3 regions of the Microbispora rosea genome follow, and region 1 is predicted to be linked to each of the others. Evidence: riboswitches for the same ligand, from Rfam matches in the RefSeq annotation. Region 1 holds a riboswitch; each other region holds the start of a gene.
The links. A riboswitch is a leader RNA that binds a small molecule or an ion and turns the genes downstream of it on or off. The one in region 1 is predicted to bind cyclic di-AMP.

Region 1 (3,262 bases):
GTCGATGGCGGCGAAGGTGGCCGCCGGCTGTTCGATGTGCGGGAGGTGACCGGCCTCGGGGATCACCTCCAGCCGGCCGTTCCGGAAGGCGTCGGCGTAGGCGGCGCCGTAGGCGGGCGTGACGATCCGGTCGCTTTCCCCCCACAGCAGGAGAGCGGGCACGTCGAGGTGCCGCAGCCGGCGGAGCAGCTTGGGATCGTGCATGTAGGGGTCGCCCGCCAGCGTGCGCATGGTGGCCATGTCGGCTGCCCGGCGCGCGAGTTGGTCGGCGGGGACGCCGGCCGGGTCGACGTAGAAGCGCTGCGAGTCGTGCCAGGCGTATTCGGCGACGCCGCGGGCGTCCAGGGAGAAGAAGTCGCGGATCGGCTCGCCGGGCACGTCCACGCCGACGGCGTCGATCAGCACCAGCCCGGTGATGACGCCCGCCGTGTCGCGTACGGCCATCTCGGCGGCGGTCCAGCCGCCGAGGGAGGAGCCGACGACGAGGACGTCGCGCAGTCCCAGGCGATGCAGACAGTGCAGGTAGGTCAGGGCGAGGTCGTCTATGCCGGTGAGCCATGGGGGGCGGTGGGCGCCGTCCCAGCCGGGGTGCACGGGCGTGACGGTGTGTGTCGTCCGGGAGAGGTGCCCGGCGAGCCCGGCGACCGTGGCGGGGCCGCCGCCGCCGTGCAGGATCAGGGCCGGTCTGCCGGTTCCGGCCTCCGACACGTGGAGGGACAGATCGTCATAGAGCGGGATGGTGTCCATGGCCGCAGCATAACTAAAGAAGCTTATTTAAACTAGCTTAGTTTTCGTACTACACTCGTCTCGTGCGTAGTGATCTGCAACAACTCGGGCGAGCGGTCAAGCAGGTCCAATATCGGCAGCACCGGGCCCTGGAGGGCGGGCTGTCGGCGGTCGGCGCGACGCTCGCCCAGTGGGACGCCCTCCGAGCGATCAGCCGTTCTCCCGGGGCGTCGGCCCGGGAACTGGCCGCGGCGACGTTCCAGACCGAGCAGGCATTCGGGGCCCTCGCCGGTCGGCTGGTGGCCCAGGGATGGATCGAGCGCAGGCCCGGGCGCGGCCGGCGCATCGAGCACCATCTCACCTCTTCCGGCGAGCGGGTCCTGGAAGCCGGGCACAAGGTCGCCGACGAGGTGCTCGCCAGGTGCTACACCGCCTTGACGGACGTAGACCGCGCGACGCTGCTGGCCCTGCTCCAGCGCCTCATCGTGGAGGACGCGTAGCCTCCGGCCCGCGGCCGGCCTCCGGTGGAGACGCCCCGACGGCGCGCTTCGGGGCATCTCCACGGAGGATTCCCAGGTCAGACGCCGGGGCGTACGGCGGTGAGGAAGCTGCCTCTCCAGTAGGAGTCGAGCTTGTCGATGCTGACCACCGCGCCGCTGTGGGGGGCGCTGATCACCTTCTTGTGCCCGATGTACATGCCCACGTGGCCGCCGCCACTGGTGAAGATGAGGTCGCCGGGCTTGAGGTGCGGCAGGGAGACCTTCTTCTTGGCGGCGTTGAGCATCGACCACGTCGTACGCGGGAGCTTGACGCCGGCCTTGCGCCAGGCGAACTGGACCAGCCCGGAGCAGTCGAACGCCCGTGGGCCCGTGGCGCCCCATATGTACGGATCGCCGAGTTGCTTCTTCGCCACCTCGATGGCGCGCTCGGCCTTCTGCTGCTGAAGGGCCGACTTGGTGAGCTTCGTGGTGGCGGAGTCGTCCGCCGTGGACGTCAGGGGAGCCTCGCGGTTGTACGGGGTGGTCGCCGTGGCGGCGGGCTCGGGCGGGATGATCGTCGAGGCCGGGGGCGGGGCCGTCGCCGGTGTCGGCGCGGCGGCTGCGGGGAGTGCGCTCAATGCTCCCGCGGACGCGGTGAGCGCCGCGCTACTGAGCGTGACGCAGGCGATGTGGAGCAGAGTGGTGGAGTTGGTGGACAGGGGATCTCTCCCTTTGGTCTTCCGCTTGCGCCTACCGGGTTAGCTGACGGATTCGGGCAGGGAAGTTGCCCTACGGCGCTGGCGCGCCGATTCACCCCAGACCTTCGTCGAAGGTCGATTGGTTCCCCGGCTCCGAGCCTCCTTGCTGCACGGATTCGGCATCACCGTCGCCCAGGGGGGCGGAGAGGACGTGGCGACGGCGACAGTGGATGGTCGAACCCGGCCGGGCCGGGTTCGTCACGGCGGCGTCACGCGGACCCCACCGCAGGGCAAGGAAACTACCAAGCAGCCCATATCGCCGCAAAGGGCATGAAAAGGGTAATGACCGTATAAAAAGGATCAAAAGCGCGAAACCGCAGGTCAGGGCGGCTCTGAATGCAAAATGTGGCGCTCGTCACACTTGCCGGGATCTTCCGGTCGCAGGGGGGCGCGCCTGTATGAGCTGCACAGCAAGGCGGGGTGCTCACCGCAGTGCAAACGCGTGCCCGCCGTCGCGGCCTCGTGGCGTCGCGGACAAGGGGGCGAGGGCCCGGACGGCGTCGGCCCGGCATATGCACAACGACCGGTGACCGGACCCGGTCGCGGTCCGTGGATGCGCCGCTAGCCGCCCGCTAGTCGGCGGGCAGGCCGTTGCGGCGGGCCAGCGTGAGCAGAACGCTCCGCAGTGCCTCGGTCTCCTCGGGGTCGAGGCCGTCGGTCAGTTCGCTGTCGAGTTCGGCCGCCGCCGCGGTGCAGGTGGCCAGCAGCTCCCGGCCCTCTTCGGTGAGTGCGAGCGTCTGCCTGCGCCGGTCCGAAGGGTCGCGTTCGCGCTGTATGGCGCCGAGCTCCTCCAGGCGGTCGGCGAGCGACACCACCAGGCTGGGCGCCACGTTCATGAGCTTGGCGATGTCGAGCTGAGAGGTCGCCGTTCCGGACTCCAGCACCGTCAGCAGTCCTATGTGCTTGGGCTTGAGGCCGTGGCCGGCCAGGCGCGCCGAGAACCGCTCGGTCACAACGGCCCCCAGCGTGCCGAGCCGGAAGGCCAGCGTCGAGGTCAGCTTGACATCGTTCATGCCTTCAATGCTACCGTCCTTAAACGATTCAACCTCTGAACGATTTGGAGTCAGAACGATGCTGAACCCCGCCTCCGTCCACGTGGTGTTCGCCGACCTTCAGGCCGGCATCGTCGAGGCCAGTGCGACCAACCCGGCCTCTTCCATCCGCCGCGCGGCCAAGGTCCTGAACGGACTCGTCGCAGCCCTGGACATCCCGTTCACCCTCTCGGCCGCGCCTCGCCCCGGCGGCCCCGTGATGGTCGAGGAACTGCCGGACGGTGAGCCGTACGTGCGCACCGGACCG
Region 2 (3,262 bases), on a different contig from region 1:
TCCGGGGAAACCGAGATGGAGACCGCGCTGTGACGCCGGACCTCTGGAAGGCCGCCTGTCCCCGGACCCCTGTAAGCCCGCTCTGACCCGGGACACCGCACCGTGAAGCTGGAGACCGCTCTGTGAAGCGCACCATCACCCATCTCGCCGACGGCCGTGAGCTCATCTATTTCGACCGGCGCGACGACGCCGACCACAGCGCCGTCGACACCAGGGACCTGCCGCCGCGCCCGCTCGCCTCCGAGCTGCGCTACGACCCCCTGATGGACGAGTGGGTGGCCGTCGCCCGGCATCGCCAGACGCGCACGCACCTGCCGTCCGCGGCGGAGTGCCCGCTCTGCCCGGGCCATCCCGGCTCGGAGATCCCCTCGCCGTACGAGGTGGCGGTGTTCGAGAACCGCTTCCCGTCGTTCAGCTTCAACACCGGCGCGTACGAGCAGGTGGGCGGGCTGAGCGAGGTGCGGCCGGGGATCGGGCGGTGCGAGGTGGTCTGCTTCACCTCCGACCACGACGCGTCGTTCAGCTCGCTGAGCGACGCGCAGGCCGAGCTGGTCGTCGAGGCGTGGGCCGACCGCACGGCGGAGCTGTCCGCGCTGCCCGGCGTGGAGCAGGTCTTCTGCTTCGAGAACCGCGGCGCCGAGATCGGCATCACGCTGCCGCACCCCCACGGGCAGATCTACGCCTATCCGTACGTCACGCCGCGTACCCGGCAGATGCTGGACGCCGCCGCCCGCCACCAGGGCGGCAACCTGTTCGCGGACGTCCTGGCCGCCGAGCGGAGGGGCCCCCGGGTGGTGGCCGCCAACGAGCATTGGACGGCCTTCGTCCCGGCCGCCGCGCGCTACCCGTTCGAGGTGCACGTCTACCCGCACCGCCGGGTGCCCGACATCCCGGCGCTGTCGCCCGAGGAGCGGGCCGCGTTCGCGCCGCTCTACATCGAGGTGCTGCGCCGGCTGGACGGGCTGTTCGGCGTCGTCATGCCGTACGTCGCGGCCTGGCACCAGGCCCCCGTCTCCTACCGGCGCGACCTCGCCTACCTCCACCTGCAGCTCTTCACGATCCGGCGCGCGCCGAACAAGCTGAAGTACCTGGCCGGATCGGAGTCGGCCATGGGCGCGTTCGTCAACGACGTGCTGCCGGAGGAGGCCGCCCGGATGCTACGCGAGGCGATAACGGCTTGATCTCCGGTTGGTTGCGGCTTTGGTGGCAGTCACCGTTTCTTTACCACTAGTATCCCTGACACCGGCCGTCACAACCGGTACGCCTAATCCCGGGCGCCCCGCCCGGGAGCCGGGGACCCAATCACGCACCTGGGGTCAAGGCAGTGACCTGCCCGGGCTTCTCCAGCCCGAACCCGTCAGCTAACCCGGTCGGCAGATGGAGAGGAGTGGGCTCTGCCCCGCGCGTTCCCCCTGGCTGTCGGCGTGCTCGCCTCCGCCGTCCTCGTGTTCGGCACGGCGGCGCCGGGTGTGGCCGATCCCAAACCGACGGAGAAACAGCTCAAGAAGGAGCTGGCGGACCTGCGGAAGAAGGTCGACCGGCTGATCGGCGACTACAACGCCAAACGCGTCGCCCTCGCCAAGGCCGGCGTGGAGGAGAAGGCGGCCCGCGGCCGGCTGGCCAAGGCCGAGGCCGACTACAAGGCCGCCAGCGACGCCGTACGGCAGATGGCCGGGCTGCGCTACCAGACCGAGAGCGCGATGGCGCTGCCCGACATGAACACCGCCGCGCTCAACTACCAGCTCAAAGAGGAGCAGGCCGCCAGGCTCGCGCACTTCGACCTGGTCCGCGACGAGCGGCAACGGGCCGCGGACGCCGCCAAGACGCTGACCGCGCAGCTCAAGGCGCAGGCCGCCGAGGTCGCCGGTCAGCGCGAGGACGCCGAGGATCTGATCGACGAGATCAAGGACAAGCTCGACGCGCTGATCCCGATCGCGCCGGGAAAGCGCGCGGGCGGGTCGTGGGCGCCCGAGCTCCCCAGCGGCACCGACAACATCACGCCCCGGATGAGATTCATGCGCGGCGAGGTCGAAAGCCACTTCACCCTGCAGTTTCCGGTGGGCTGCTACCGGGCGGAGAACAGCGGTGAGCATCCCCTCGGGCGCGCCTGCGACTTCATGATGAGCTCGGGCGGCGCCATGCCCTCCCCCGAGATGAAGGCCCTCGGCGACAGCCTGGCCGCCTGGGCCATCAAGAACGGGCCGAAACTCGGCGTGATGTACGTGATCTGGCAGCAGCGCATCTACAACCTCGGCCATCCGGGCTGGCGGACCATGTCCGACCGCGGCGGGATCACCGCCAACCACTACGACCACGTGCACATCTCGATGTACTAGGCCCGCAAGCCGTCTACCTGCATGTTCGATCCCGGCAGGACGGGTCAGGGCACATTGAGGGCACTTAAGCCGTCTGCCGGCCCCTTGGCCCAGGCGCTCCCGATGGCCGCACGCATCAGATCCTCGCTGGAGGGCATCAAGGCGGCCCTAACCGGGCCGCACGCGCCGCCGTCACGGCGCACGCCGCCGCCTCCCGCTGGCGCTCCCGGCGGACAGCGCGCAAAGAACGCCGGACGGCTGGCGCGGACGAGTCGATGGGCCGCCAGGCGACAGTACAAGTCCGCTCACAGGGGCGTCAGGCTGAGCTGGAAGTGCCGACCTGGTGCCAGGCCGCACGTGGTGATGCCTCCGGCGGGCGCGCTCCCGGCTTCGGGGGAAGAACGGCCGTTCCGACTTCGGCCGTAGCTGGCTGAGCTGGAAGGGTGCAGGGTCCCCCCGCCCCCGCTGCCCGAGTATTCGCGGCACCCGGAACCTGTCAACCGGCGCTGTGCAGGTAGGACGACCAGCGCGCGCGGAAGGTCACCGGGAACATGTACACGCGAAGCACCAGTTGACAGAACCCGGGGCGGCAGTCGCGAATGTGGGCAGCTATCGGGGGCTGGGGGAGTCCGGCCGGGGTTGCACCTCCGTCGCCGCGTAGACCCCTATCGCTCGTACGGTGGCTCGCCAAGCGCATGAGCCAGCCGATTCAGCACCTCATCGACAGTGAAGTCCCAACCAGTCAGCCGCTGTCCGCTCCAGTTGATCCCGACCCGGAAGTCGTCCTTGGCGAGGTCAGGCAAAGCCGCATTCCGCCAATGGTCCAGCGGCATTGACATGACACGGAACTGCGAACCCCACAATGCGACCGCGCGCTGCGCTCGGGCCTCCGACGACCAGTACGGAAATGCCGGCCTACCGAAGTCCGATGGGGGCGTCGGGCTGCC
Region 3 (3,262 bases), on a different contig from region 1:
GGGCCGACGACGACCCGCGGCTGGTCGAACTGGCCGACAGGCTGGCCGCCTACCTTACGGATATGGCCGACGAGCGGGGCGAGGACTACGTCGACGACACCGAGATGGCGTCACCGCTTGTCACGCTGATGGACAGGCTGGCGTTCGACACGGTGCCGCCGGCGCGCCGGCTGATCGAGCTGCTGGAGCAGCGCGGCTGGACGGGCTGGACCAAACTCGCGCGCGTGGCCCCCAGATGCAGGCCGGTCTCCCGGGGCGCGGCTCCCCGGTAGCGCCGGCCCGGAGGCGGCGCGCACGGCTCACGGACGGGCGTCGTCCCGGAGGCGGCGCTCCCGCTTTCCACGCGCGAGTTCGGTGCCCAGGGCGTCCAGGCGCTGGTTCCAGAAGCGGCGGAAGTGGTCGAGCCAGGTGTCGACCTCGTGGAGCGGCGCGGGGTCGACGGCGTACAGGCGCCTGGTGCCCTCGGCCCGGACCGTCGCGAAGCCGCTCTCCCGCAGCACGCGCAGGTGCTGGGACACCCCCGGCTGGGAGATCCCGAACTCCTCCTGCACGATCGCGCCGATCTCCCCGGCGGGGCGCTCGCCCTCCGCGAGAAGTTCCAGGATCCGGCGGCGCACCGGATCGCCGAGGACGTCGAACGCGTGCATGCCGCCAGGCTCGCAGCTCACGCTTGTACCGGTCAATTCGGCAGGTGCCGGGCGCTCCCGGGTGAGACGGCGAAGCGCGCCGGGATCACCGGCGCGCCTCGGAGCTGTCGTGCCTCAGGAGGAGGCGGAGGCGGAGACGTCCCCGGGGTACATCGGGTAGCCGTAGCCCGCCACCTGCGAGGTGGGACGGGTGCGGACCTCGACGGCGCCACCGTCGCCCGTGTTGCCCTCGATAGTCTGGATCGTTCCGTTGCCGTTGTCCTTGACGACGAACCCGACGTGCTGGATGTCGTCGATGTCCTCGCTGCCGCTCCAGCTGAAGAACACCACCGCGCCCGGCTTGGGCGTGTGGCCCCAGCGGCCGTGGTCGGCGAACCACTGGGCGTGCTCCACGGTGTAGGCGTCGGAGCCCATCACCGGTCCGATGCCGAGCTGCTGGCCCACCCAGGAGACGAACATGTCGCACCAGGGGGCGTTGAGGTAGTCGGTGAGCGCGCCGCCGTCGCGGGCGAGGGTCTCGCGGGCGCGGGGCGTGGACATGTACCAATGCTGGAACTTGGTGCCGCCGCCCTTGGCGTTCTCGCTGATCCCGACCTGGCTCCTGGCCAGTTTCAGCACGTCCATCGAGCTGATCTTGGGCAGCCGGGAGGCGGTCTCGGCCATGGACTGCGCGGCGGCCGAGCCCTTGCCGGTCGCCGGGTTGTCCGCGTGCGCAGCCGGCGACGCGATCAGCAGGGCCGAGGCGAGGGCCCCGCCGGCGACGGCAGCGCGAACACAGGTGTTGAGGACGTGCATGGTGGGGCGTACTCCCTTGCTTCCATGCCGCCTACCGGGTTAGCTGACGGGTTCGGGCTGGAAGTCGCCCTACGGCACGCATGCCGATTCACCCCAGGAGAGGTGGGTCCCCGGCTCCGCGCGGACGCGGACTCGGCGGCCGGGCGGCAGACCGGGATCGGCCGGCCGCTTCGGTCTGAGGAGGGCTTCTTGACCATTGAGATGAGCAAGTGCACCCTGAGCTGCCTAAAAGGTAATAGACCAGGTCAGACCGGTCAAGTTAGAACAACACACATTTTACTGTGCAGTAGGCGGCAAACCGGGCGTCGCCGGGTAGCGGCGCATGGGGATCAAGGGAGGACCCGGCTCACCGCGGCAGGCGTACGGTCACCGCCAGGCCGCCCTCCGGCCGGGCCAGCGCCTCCACCTCGCCGCCGTGGGCCACGGCGATGGCCCGGACGATGGACAGGCCCAGCCCCGCCCCGCGGGCGGAGCGGACGCGGTCGCCGCCGAGCCGTCGGAACGGCTCGAACAGGTCGTCCACCTCGTACGGCGGAACGGGGGGCCCGGTGTTCTCCACCGTCACGCTCACCCCGGCCTCGTCCTCCCGCAACCGGACCCAGACCTCCCCGTCCCGCAGGTTGTACTTGATCGCGTTCTCCAGCAGGTTGAACAGGCAGCGTTCGAGGAACAGCGGATCTCCGTGCGCCACCGCCGGGCGCAGGTCCTCGTGCACGACCACCTTCCCGCGGCGCGGCTGCAGGTCGATCTGCTCCATCGCCGTACGGACGACCTGCCGCAGGTCGATCGGCTTGCGCGCGGTCACCTCCTGCTCCGACTGCGCCAGCATGAGCAGGCCCTCGATCAGCCGTTCGTACCTCGCGTTGGTGCCGAGCAGCGCGCGGGCCAGCGCCTTCAGGTCCTCCGACGCCGCCGGCTCCTCCAGCGACACCTCCAGGACCGTACGGTTGATCGCCAGCGGGGTGCGCAGCTCGTGGGAGGCGTTGGCGATGAACCGGCGCTGGGCGTCGAACACCCGGTGCAGCCGGTCGAGCATCGCGTCGAAGGTGTCGGCGAGCCGCTTGACCTCGTCCTGCGGGCCGCGCAGCGCGATGCGCTCGTGCAGCGTGCTCTCCGACAGGCGCTGCGCGGTCTCGGTCACCCGGTCGAGCGGGCGCAGCGCACGGTCGGCCACCAGGTAGCCCAGCACCACCGCGACGACCCCGACCAGGACCATGACGACCACCGACGAGCGGAGCACGTCGCTCAGCACGTCGGCCGCCCCCTGCTCGACGTTGGTGCGCACCCGCTGGGCGAGCATGTCGCCGTCGGGCAGCGTCGTTCCCATGACGGCCCCAGGGGTGCCGATGCCGGTCACCTTCGACGCCACCGCCACCACGAACCGCTGGTTGAGCGCCCGCGCCGTCAGCAGGTGGGTGAACCACAGCAGCACCGACCCCGCCAGGAAGAACAACCCGCCGTACAGCAGGGTGAGCCGCATCCGCAGGCCGAGCCTGCTCCACAGGGACAGGGCACGGGTCACAGCCGATACCCCCGGCCCGGCACGTTCTCGATCACCGGCGGCTCGCCCAGCTTGCGGCGCAGCGAAGTGAGCGTGACGCGCAGCACGCCCGTGCCGGCGTCGGCGTGCTCGTCCCAGACGTTCGCGCGCAGCCGGGCCGAGGTCACGAGCCCTCCGTCGGCGCGCAGGAGCTCGTGCAGCACGTCGAACTCCTTGCGGCCCAGCGCCACCTGCCGTCCGTCGCGCGCCACCGTACGGCGGGCGGGGTCGAGCCGGATCCCGGCCCGCTCCAGCACGGGCCGCACCGCCCGGGGCGAGC

Region 2: another riboswitch for cyclic di-AMP. It lies ahead of ACIBK1_RS38295 (coiled-coil domain-containing protein); the one in region 1 lies ahead of ACIBK1_RS06100 (C40 family peptidase).
Region 3: another riboswitch for cyclic di-AMP. It lies ahead of ACIBK1_RS17260 (CHAP domain-containing protein); the one in region 1 lies ahead of ACIBK1_RS06100 (C40 family peptidase).

What each region holds. Positions count from the first base shown of each region.
Region 1 covers NZ_JBITJO010000001.1:1,249,312-1,252,573, forward strand. The annotation lists gene ACIBK1_RS06090 (alpha/beta fold hydrolase) at 1-747, opposite strand, end outside; gene ACIBK1_RS06095 (MarR family winged helix-turn-helix transcriptional regulator) at 810-1,226, shown strand; gene ACIBK1_RS06100 (C40 family peptidase) at 1,304-1,843, opposite strand; cyclic di-AMP (ydaO/yuaA leader) riboswitch at 1,938-2,095, opposite strand; gene ACIBK1_RS06105 (MarR family winged helix-turn-helix transcriptional regulator) at 2,536-2,976, opposite strand; gene ACIBK1_RS06110 (isochorismatase family protein) at 3,035-3,262, shown strand, end outside.
Region 2 covers NZ_JBITJO010000016.1:20,985-24,246, forward strand. The annotation lists gene ACIBK1_RS38285 (DeoR/GlpR family DNA-binding transcription regulator) at 1-33, shown strand, start outside; gene galT (galactose-1-phosphate uridylyltransferase) at 123-1,181, shown strand; cyclic di-AMP (ydaO/yuaA leader) riboswitch at 1,252-1,390, shown strand; gene ACIBK1_RS38295 (coiled-coil domain-containing protein) at 1,425-2,336, shown strand; gene ACIBK1_RS38300 (DUF2750 domain-containing protein) at 2,981-3,262, opposite strand, start outside.
Region 3 covers NZ_JBITJO010000003.1:1,074,528-1,077,789, reverse strand. The annotation lists gene ACIBK1_RS17270 (MerR family transcriptional regulator) at 1-272, shown strand, start outside; gene ACIBK1_RS17265 (ArsR/SmtB family transcription factor) at 300-647, opposite strand; gene ACIBK1_RS17260 (CHAP domain-containing protein) at 762-1,442, opposite strand; cyclic di-AMP (ydaO/yuaA leader) riboswitch at 1,457-1,590, opposite strand; gene ACIBK1_RS17255 (sensor histidine kinase) at 1,789-2,964, opposite strand; gene ACIBK1_RS17250 (response regulator transcription factor) at 2,961-3,262, opposite strand, start outside.